Regions from separate parts of the Anaerocolumna sp. AGMB13020 genome, predicted to be linked through region 1. Evidence: riboswitches for the same ligand, from Rfam matches in the RefSeq annotation. Region 1 holds a riboswitch; each other region holds the start of a gene.
What was found. Region 1 has a riboswitch for cyclic di-GMP ahead of R2R35_RS16165 (hypothetical protein). Riboswitches for the same ligand answer to the same signal wherever they lie in the genome.

Region 1 (3,282 bases):
ATTACCGCGAGCCATAATCCTAAAATATATAACGGCTATAAAGTATATTGGGAAGAGGGTTCCCAGATAAAGTCCGGTATAGCCAATCAGATACTGGAAGAAATCGGTAAGATGGATTTGTTTGAAGAAACACAACTTCCTGCAAAAGAAGAAGCTATAAAAGCGGGCTTGTTAAATATTATTAATAAAGAAGTGGATGAGAGCTTTTACGAGAAGACCATGTCCATCTCCCTAAGAAAAGAAGAGGTGGATAAGAATATTGGTATCGTCTATACTCCCTTAAACGGTGCCGGTAACATTCCTGTCCGTACAGTCCTGGACAGAATGGGGTACACTAACGTTCATGTAGTAAAAGAACAGGAACTGCCCGATGGTACCTTCCCGACCATAGATTATCCCAATCCGGAAGATCATGCAGCCTTTGCCTTAAGCGAGAAACTGGCTCTTTCTGTTGGGGCGGACGTATTAATCGCTACGGATCCTGACTGTGACAGGCTTGCAGTTGAAGTGGTTCACAAGGGAGCAATCGAAGCCTTAAACGGAAACCAGGTAGGGGTCCTTATCATCAACTATATTTTGACCTCCAGGAAGGAGAAAGGAACGCTTCCTGCCAATGCAGCAATGGTTAAATCCATTGTAACCGGAGAAATGGGAAGTGCCATAGCAGAGGCATATGGCGTGAAGATGTTTAACGTACTTACTGGCTTTAAGAATATCTGCGCACTGGCAAATGACTGGGATAGTACGAAGGAATATACTTACGTATTTGGATATGAAGAAAGTATCGGTTATAACATCGGCAGCTACCTAAGAGACAAAGACGGTGTGGCAGCAACCCTGATTCTTGCAGAGATGGCAGGTTACTATAAACGCCAGGGAAAAACTTTAATCGATGTATTAAACGAATTGTATAAAGAATATGGTTATTACCGTGAAAATACCATTTCTATTGTCCTGGAAGGTATTGAAGGACAGGAAAGAATCAAGCGAATGATGGTAGAATACCGTAAGAAGAATGCAGGTTCTATTGGAAGCTCCAAGCTGGTACAGGTAACGGACTATGAACTCTCAGAAGCTACCAATGTACTTACAGGTGAGAAGACATCCATTGAAACAGAGAAGACAGATGCTGTCCAGTTTAAGTTTGAGGATGGCTGCTGGTATACTTTAAGGCCCTCTGGTACAGAACCAAAGATTAAACTATATATCTATACGAAATCAGATACGCTTGAAAAGTCAGAGAGTAAATTAAAAGAGATCGAAACAGCCGTACTGGGTGTATTACACAGTATAAAATAATAGAAAGAACTGGACTGCAGGATATGAATATTCTGCAGTTCAGTTCTTTTCCGGGCACAGATTGCTGGAATCATGACGATTGATTTCAGAAGCTCCCAGGTTTCTTTGTTGGACTATAGTTAGAGATAGGAAAGGAATTACAATGCAGGGATATAATTGTATCATGGTATTTAGCACAGACAGTAAGGAACTGTTGTTTTGCAAGAGGAAAAAAGACCCTTATAAGGGATTATATAATCTGGTTGGAGGCAAGATCGAACCAGGAGAAGAAGGAATGACAGCTGCCTACCGAGAGTTACTGGAGGAAACGGGTATAAGTGACAATGACATCGAACTTTCCCATATGATGGACTTTACTTATTATAACCAGAATTGTTATGTTGAAGTTTATGCCGGTACCCTGAAGCGGGATGTTGAGTTACGAGAAGAGGCGAATCCTCTTGTATGGCTTGGAATTACGGAGAATTATTTTGACCTGTCCCGTTTTGCAGGAGAAGGGAATATAGGGCATATGTTAGAACAGGTGCTGCTTTATGGAAGGGGAGACAAATAGAAAGGGAAAGGGGTTCCGCAAATAGGCAGAAAGCAGAGAAAAAAGAAAGGAATATATTAGAAAAGAAAAAGAAAGGAAATACTTGATATTTGTATTAATTTGGGTATAATGGAGTTATATGGTAATTATTTACCCTATTATGTCATTAAATTCTGATAAAACAGCATGAAAAAGGCAAATCCTTCGAAAGGTGGAGACGCAAAGCCACGGGCCTAAGACTTTTGTTATGGCAGCCGGGTTACCATGATTACAATCCATGGCCTTGCTATGGATTTTTTTGTATATTCATCATGGGACTACTTTCATGAAAATCTGCAAAGGAGAAATTGTATGGAGAAATTTAGTGTTACAGTATCAGGAAATTCCCTAAAAATCGTATTGGATGGTAAATTCGGAGACGAAGATATTGCAGCTTTTGGTGCTGCATACCAGCAGGCAGTAAGTAAAATAAATCCTGCCCAGGTGAATCTGGAGCTGGATGCAAGAAACATGGGTGTTATTACACCGGATAAACAAGAGAAATTAAAGGGCTTCTTTGTCCTTTATAAGCAGACAGGTTTTAAAAAGGTTACACTTCGAATGGAAGACAGTGCTATACTTGCTATGCAGGTTAGAAGACTTGCAAAAGAGGCAGGTATTGCGGATTTTGAAATTATATAAGCTTTCAAAGCAGTTGAACTGTAGTTTTTTCCGGGAAAATGAAAATCCCGGAAGGAACTTAGTTCAACTTATATTTTTTTAAAGAAGTCTGAATAGGACATATCACACGCAGCTTTGTGCCAGAGGCCCAAACTTTGCATATGGGGAGAAAGGTATGGTATTAATATGGTTAAATTTAGACTTAGAGAGCTGGCAGTCAGCCATGGTAAGAAGGTAGTTGAAAACGAAGTTTATCTGGAGCATTTTCGTAAACGAGGAAAAGAAGTAGAACATTTCTTAAAAGATGTAATCGGCAGGGATAAAAGGTATATGTTTGAAGATGAGAGCGGCAGCACCTTAACCCTTTCGCTGGAGGCAGCTCATGAATTACTTGAAAAGACAGGCCTGACTGGTGCTGATATTGATATGATAATTCTATCCAGCCAGCTGCCGGAGTACACTGCCCCTCCTACTTCAATAAAAATACATGCAGCCATTGGCGGTAAAAAGGAATGCATCTGTTATGATGTGAATTCCAATTGCTGTGGCATGGCACTGGCCTTAGAGCAGGCAGCAAAATATATGGCACTGACGCCCCATGTAAACAGAACCCTTCTTGTCGGCTGTGATTATATTAATATGATGATAAACGAAGAGGAAGAGAATCTGTACGGACATTATGGAGACGCAGCCTGCGCTGTAATCCTTGAAAAGACAGAGGAGGACTGTGGTCTGGTAGATTCTGTTTGTACTGTCAAATCAGAGGGAGTGGATGTGGCTTTATTTCCTGG
Region 2 (3,282 bases), 1.6 Mb from region 1:
ACGATTGCCCGTTCTTTCATATAAGGAATATAGCTCCTCTGAAATCCAGGGCATTTCTTTTTCTCTTAGCTCTTCCCCTGACAGCTCAAGCTTGTCTATGTATGCTTCTAAGAATTGCTCCAACTCTGTAACCATTTGTGCCTCTCCCCCAAGTTCTCTTTGCACAAACGATGTAATTTCTCGTGCTTTATGGGAACCCGTTTTCTTCACGTCAATATTATTTTTATAACGTTTCCTCTTCTGTATTGGACTTATGATCCTTGAAGATTTCTGGATAGTTTTCTGCTATCGTGCTTTCCAGATCTTCCAGTACTTTAAACTGTTTTGTTATTTTATAAAGACAGATTGTCTGATCGTAAAATTCTTTTGCTTTGTCATACTGCCCTAACTTATATAAAAGTTTAAATTTCATAAACATTAGACCTGGTAGAAACCGCATATAGTTTTCTTGAATAGAATAATCTATTCCTTTTTCTATAAATTTTTCTGCATTTATAAAATCTCCATTATTTAATGAAATATAACTAAGATTGTTTAATATACTCTGATAAAATTTCTTAGCAAACTGGGATGCCTGATACATAGGGTATGGTGCTGGTAATATATTAGTTTCCAAAACATATAATAAGTCTAACAATATTTTATTGGCAATATCTTCTCTTTTTAGAGACATATAATTAGTACTCATACAGTTGATAATCGAAAGCCCAACATTTGAATAGGTATATTTTTTTATGGAATCTAATGTAAAAGATGGATCTTCAACCATAATTGCTTTAAGACAATAATTTAATGAGGTCGTATAATTCTTTTCAGAAGTGGCGTAGATTGCCTTGCCATACAATATATGTTGTAGGTTCGCACCTTTTCCAAAATCTTTATGCTTCTCATACTTTTCTACTAGACTTTTAATTAATTCAATGTCTCCTAAAGCCATTGCACTATTTATAGCCTGAATTCCTTCATATCCAATAACTGTATTTGTTGAGAAATGCATTTTAAAGTATTCATTAAGATCCATGTTAAACTTAATGGATAACTGATTTAATAAATAAAGCGAAGGTTCGAACTCTCCCTTCTCAATACGGTATATCTGCTTCGGTGTACAGATGCCTTTTGCCAGTTGTTCTCTAGTCAGGTTTCGTGCTTCCCTTAATTCTCTCAGGAATATGCCAAAATGCTCATAGCTCATATATTAATCCGCCTTTTTTGATGGACATAAGTGTCCATTTATATGCCCAAAACACAATGGTATAATTTACCCAAAGAATAAATTATTTTCATCTGGGGGTAAATTTATGAAATTATTTTCAAAATTACGTTACTTTGCTGCAGTTTTACTTGTTCTAATATCAGTATCTGGTTTAGTCACACCATCCAGAGGTTCAGGTGTAATAACAACTTTAGCCGAACCCGGAAATATTTATGTGATTGAAACTAATTAATTTTTCTGTTCAAATTATAGCATAATTTTACAAAGTTATCAAACCTTTTGACACTTACTCTAAAAATATACTTTTATAAATCAGAATGTATTATTACAGTAAATACATAGATAATTAGAACCTACTGAAAGAATAATAAACTTAATATCACCATTTATTTCCCGAAAGAAAGGCATAACTGTCTAAAGGCAGTGACGCAAAGCTATAGGGCCTAAACCTGACAGGTATGGCAGCCAGTTGCAATTATTTCCTACGAAATAAAATCAAAAATGTACAAAGAGGCTGATCTACTATGTGATTTGAAAAGCGAGGGATTTTAATGAACAAAAGAGGCAGCAATATCAACATGTTATCTGCAGATACCAATTTTGAAGAAATGTGTGAACGGTATGATGTAATCGCTGAGCAGACGAACTTAGTCATTTTTGACATCAATTTCGAGGAAGATACATTCTATGTATCTGAAAATTTTATGGAGTTAACAGGGATATCCTTATACAACCAGAAGAATTCCTTTAAGCATCTTCTGGGATTAAAGTACATACATCCCAGTGATTTATTGAGATTCAAAGAATTTATAAGAACAGCAAACCCCGACCAGGCTTCCACCTCTATTACATTCCGCAGAAGAACTGAGAACAATGAACTGATGTGGGTGCGTTGTAAGCGTAAATGCTACTTTAACGCAGATGGCCGGTTAACAAGAGTCCTTGGCACTGCCCAGGAAGTCAGTAAAGAAATGGTTGCCTATACAGTAAACGGAAACGATCTTTTAATGGGTGTCAATATTCCTACTTTTAGTCGGTTTGAATATAAAACCAGACGTATAAGAAGAACTAACCCTGACAAAAAATTTGCCGTTATTGTATTTGATATTAAACGTTTTAGCGTTATTAATGACTTATATGGTAACAAAGAGGGAGACGGAGTATTAAAATATATCGGCACTGTCCTATCCTCCAATACATCCAGCTGTTATGCTTATTGCCGGCTGTATTCGGATAATTTCGCAGTATTTACAGAGTATAGAAATGAATCCGAAATTTATGATTTTGCTTTATTTCTAAAAAAACAGATGAAAGAGTATCCTCTAAAAATGGAAATCTCCTTTTCTATCGGTGTCTGTCTTGTTGAGAGCAAAGACCTTTCCATGAATGTATTGTGCGAACGTGCTACTCTCACGAAAAAGACGATCAAAAATGATGTTATGAAGACTCTTGCTTTTTATGAGGATTCTTTACGAAAACGGACTCTTGAAGACAGTGATATTGAGAATGAAATGATTTCCGCATTATCTAACAATCATTTTGAAATGTATCTGCAGCCTAAAATGTCCATCCCTACCACGGAGGTAGTGGGAGCTGAAGCTTTAGCACGTTGGAATCACCCGGAAAAAGGTATCATTCCTCCGGAAAGGTTTATACAGCTTTTTGAGAAGAACGGATTTATAATCTCACTGGACTATTTTATTTGGGAAAAAGCTTTTCAAACGATTGCAAAATGGGTGAAAGAAGAATATCCTGTTATACCAATATCGATTAATGTATCCCGTATCCATTTCAGCAATTCCGACTTTGTAGACAAGCTCATGTATATATCTGAGAAATATCAGGTACCTCCTACCTACATAGAGCTTGAAATAACAGAATCAGCATTCTTTAACTACAAAACGGATTTGCAAAGTAAACTGTATACGCTAAAAGAGAAAGGATTCCGACTTTCTCTGGATGATTTCGGTACCGGATATTCAACTTTGAATTTTCTGAAAGACATTCCATTAGATATTCTTAAGATGGATAAGGCATTTCTTGACGGGACTGGGGAGAACCGTAAGGAA
Region 3 (3,282 bases), 1.5 Mb from region 1:
TTATATACCAATAGGTAAGGAATCTTCTTCTCTTCAAAGAGCTTAATCAATTCAATATCAGTAGCCGACTTCCCTGCCAGTGCATCAATTATCAGGATAGCAATATCGGTCTTATTCAGTACCTGTTTTGTTCTTCTTACTCTTAATTCCCCTAAAGCTCCTTCGTCATCAATTCCAGGAGTGTCTATAATCATCACCGGACCTAATGGCAGTAACTCCATTGCTTTATAAACAGGATCTGTTGTTGTTCCTTTTACTTCTGAAACCACAGATAGCTCTTGTCCTGTAATTTTATTAACCAAGCTTGATTTACCGGCATTTCGTTTCCCAAAAAAACCTATATGCAAACGGTCTGCGGAGGGTGTTTCATTTAATCCCATACTGCCATCTCCTTCGTGTTCTTTAACATAATCATGCGAATTTATGGTATCACAATTTGCAGATCAAATCAAGAAATTGTAAGTACAAAAAATGCACTCTCCATATCGCAGTAAGCTGGCAGCCAACTGTATACAAGGTGCATAGTTTATAATATAATTCACATTATGTTTTTATTATATTTATAGCTGTATCGCAAGAACCTTCCATGCTCTGGATTGGATAGACGCATTTTAACGCGGTTACTTCTATATACCAGACTAAAATTTACAAAGAAGAGTTATATTCTGGGCACTGCATCCAAAAGCACAAATCATAAAATAATCCCCTCTTCTGATCAGCTGCTTTTCCATTGCTTCATATAGGGCAATAAATGGACTGCTCGTACCTGTATCTCCGTAAACATCACCGATATAAGGGCTGGCAGATTTGTCTATTACCATCCGTTCTCTTATGATTTCAAGCCCCTCTTTGCTGTTTTGGGAGAAACAAAACATATTTATCTTTTCTATTCTGAGAGAATTTCTTAAAAGTATTGTTGATATAGACTCTTCCAACGCTTCAACATTAATTATTTTCTTTTTGTAGATGGAAAACTCCATATCATTTCCATCTTTTATCAGAAACATATTTGAAAAACCACAGTGTGGAAATAATGGTGAATCTGTATCATCTGGACTTACTATACTTAGCGTGTCACATACACCGCTTTCTTCTTCCGTTTTTTCTAACAGAACGGCGCATGCAGCATCTCCCATATTATGGGTATCGATACTCATATAATCACAGCCAATCAGAAGAGCACGTTTTATATGAGGACTCATCGTCATGTATTTGGAAATCTGATCAAAAGCCAAGGTCATACCACAACCATTGGAATTCACATCATAACAGATGCATTCTTTCTTTCCGCCAATTACATTATGAATTTTGGCAGAAGTCGCAGGTGAAACATACTCCGGTAATTGACTGGAAAGTACAATCATATCTATGTCTGCTCCTGATAAACCTGTTTTAAGGAATAAATCCTGAATAGCGTCCAGAGATAATAGAATGGTATTGTGCCAGTTATGCTTGCTTCCCTGTTTCTTACACTTGTTCTCCGACAGAGCCGTGCTTATACTTCTGTACTCTTTTTCTGCTGTGTGCATTACACTTTTCGTTTGACTGGAAACTACCTGTCCTCGACTAACTGATATATCTGCAATTTTTATGTGTACCATAGTGTTCCTCTATCTTATATTTATTTTAAAATAACAGTAAAGGCAATATAAATTAATATAAATTTTAAACCGCTTTCAGATATAAAAACAAATAAGCTTTATTTTATTATTTGAAATTAAAACTCAATCAAGTTATATAAAAAGAAAAGCTAGCCGAAAAAATGCCATGGCTAGTCTAATCATGGTAACTCGGCTGCCATAGCTTTCGCCTTAGGCCCGTGGCTTTGCGTCTCTGCCTTTTGGCAGGTTTGCCTTTATCTTACAATATGATATTAATTTTTGACCGATAATAGGAATAATTACCTACTCTTATTATATACTAATTTGATTAATAAGCAAGCTTTTTTCGCTAATTTTGTCATTCTTAGACATATTTTGTTTGAGATAGTCTCCATTGAAACTAAAAATATGATTTTTTACAAAAAAACTCATGTGCATATCATTGGAATTGCGTCATGAGCAAGAACTTATCACTTAATGGATTATCATATCAGTTATATCTTTATAAGTCGCATAAGGTTTGATATGATAGGTACCAACCCTTATCTTTCTGGAATAATTATTTATTATTAGATACTGATTAAAAGCACCTGCATCTTCAATAACACCATTTTCTTTCAATATACGAGTTACCTTTTCAGAGGACATACCTTCTGTAATAATAATCTCTTTTGTAATATCCTCTTTCTTTTCTTCCAACGTATCAGAATCATTCTTTGAGGTTTCGTTCTCCTCAGAAGTAGTATTCTCCTCTGACGTAGTATTATCCTTTGATGTAGTATTCTTCGTACTTGTTTCCTCTGTCGTGTTATTATTATCTCCCGTTATAGCATCGGTTCCATTTTTATCGTCAGTCTTACTTCCATCAGAATTTTCCGGTGCTTCATCTACATCATTTTTTTTGTTATCGGTGACTGGAACTTCTTCCGTTTCGTCTGATTCTTCTGTACTATTTTCCTGCGGTATTTCAGTGGGGGTCGGAGTTGTCAGTAAATCATCGAAAGAATTTACCGCATTGCTCTCAACCATACCCAGTTCTTTTGCTCTTGCGATTATCTGCTCATCAGAAAGTTTATTTCTGGATGAGCCATGAAATGCTACAGACATTACAACAGCTGAAAAAAGTATGCCGACACCAATTCCTCTTACATAATATTTTAGATTCATACATTCCTCTTATCTTGTAAAATTCTTACTGCTGCTTTTCATTTTCTTTATACAGATCAACTACCAACCGGACTTCACCCTGTCCTAGCTCCAGCGCTTTCGAAATATCCACAATGGAAAAGCCCTGTGAATAAAGCTCCAGTATCTTCTGATTAGAATTACTGCTTCCCTCTGACTCTTCTGGAATGAAAGCTTGTTTTTGCTCCACTTTTACTTGAGAAACATTTTTTTTATTTTTGGGAGCATTCGATTCTTTTGCAGTTAGAGAACGAGCTGAGGTTTCTTCCATGACTTTTTTCTGCTTGTCAGCATTTCTCATTAGTGTTTTCAATTCTTCTTCTTTTTCACCAAGCATATTATACAAAAACACAACTTCTTCATGATTAAGCTTGATTTTTTCTAAAATCTGTTCTGAAAAATCATTTACGGCAATTATTTTTTCATTGGATAATTGACTGAGCTGATTCTCTGTTTTGTAAAGATATCCTTCCGTGGTCTCCTGACATATCTCCTC

Region 2: linked by a shared signal. The riboswitch ahead of R2R35_RS09185 (bifunctional diguanylate cyclase/phosphodiesterase) and the one ahead of R2R35_RS16165 (hypothetical protein) in region 1 are both predicted to bind cyclic di-GMP.
Region 3: linked by a shared signal. The riboswitch ahead of R2R35_RS22675 (3-oxoacyl-[acyl-carrier-protein] synthase III C-terminal domain-containing protein) and the one ahead of R2R35_RS16165 (hypothetical protein) in region 1 are both predicted to bind cyclic di-GMP.

Annotation. Positions count from the first base shown of each region.
Region 1 is NZ_CP136910.1:3,904,833-3,908,114, forward strand. It holds gene R2R35_RS16155 (phospho-sugar mutase) at 1-1,299, shown strand, start outside; gene R2R35_RS16160 (NUDIX hydrolase) at 1,442-1,852, shown strand; cyclic di-GMP riboswitch class I at 2,016-2,098, shown strand; gene R2R35_RS16165 (hypothetical protein) at 2,183-2,512, shown strand; gene R2R35_RS16170 (3-oxoacyl-[acyl-carrier-protein] synthase III C-terminal domain-containing protein) at 2,678-3,282, shown strand, end outside.
Region 2 is NZ_CP136910.1:2,311,251-2,314,532, forward strand. It holds gene R2R35_RS09170 (heparinase II/III family protein) at 1-135, opposite strand, end outside; gene R2R35_RS09175 (helix-turn-helix domain-containing protein) at 224-1,192, opposite strand; gene R2R35_RS09180 (hypothetical protein) at 1,299-1,445, shown strand; cyclic di-GMP riboswitch class I at 1,607-1,690, shown strand; gene R2R35_RS09185 (bifunctional diguanylate cyclase/phosphodiesterase) at 1,765-3,282, shown strand, end outside.
Region 3 is NZ_CP136910.1:5,390,761-5,394,042, reverse strand. It holds gene hydF ([FeFe] hydrogenase H-cluster maturation GTPase HydF) at 1-380, opposite strand, end outside; gene R2R35_RS22675 (3-oxoacyl-[acyl-carrier-protein] synthase III C-terminal domain-containing protein) at 639-1,601, opposite strand; cyclic di-GMP riboswitch class I at 1,782-1,864, opposite strand; gene R2R35_RS22670 (hypothetical protein) at 2,076-2,768, opposite strand; gene R2R35_RS22665 (DUF6115 domain-containing protein) at 2,794-3,282, opposite strand, start outside.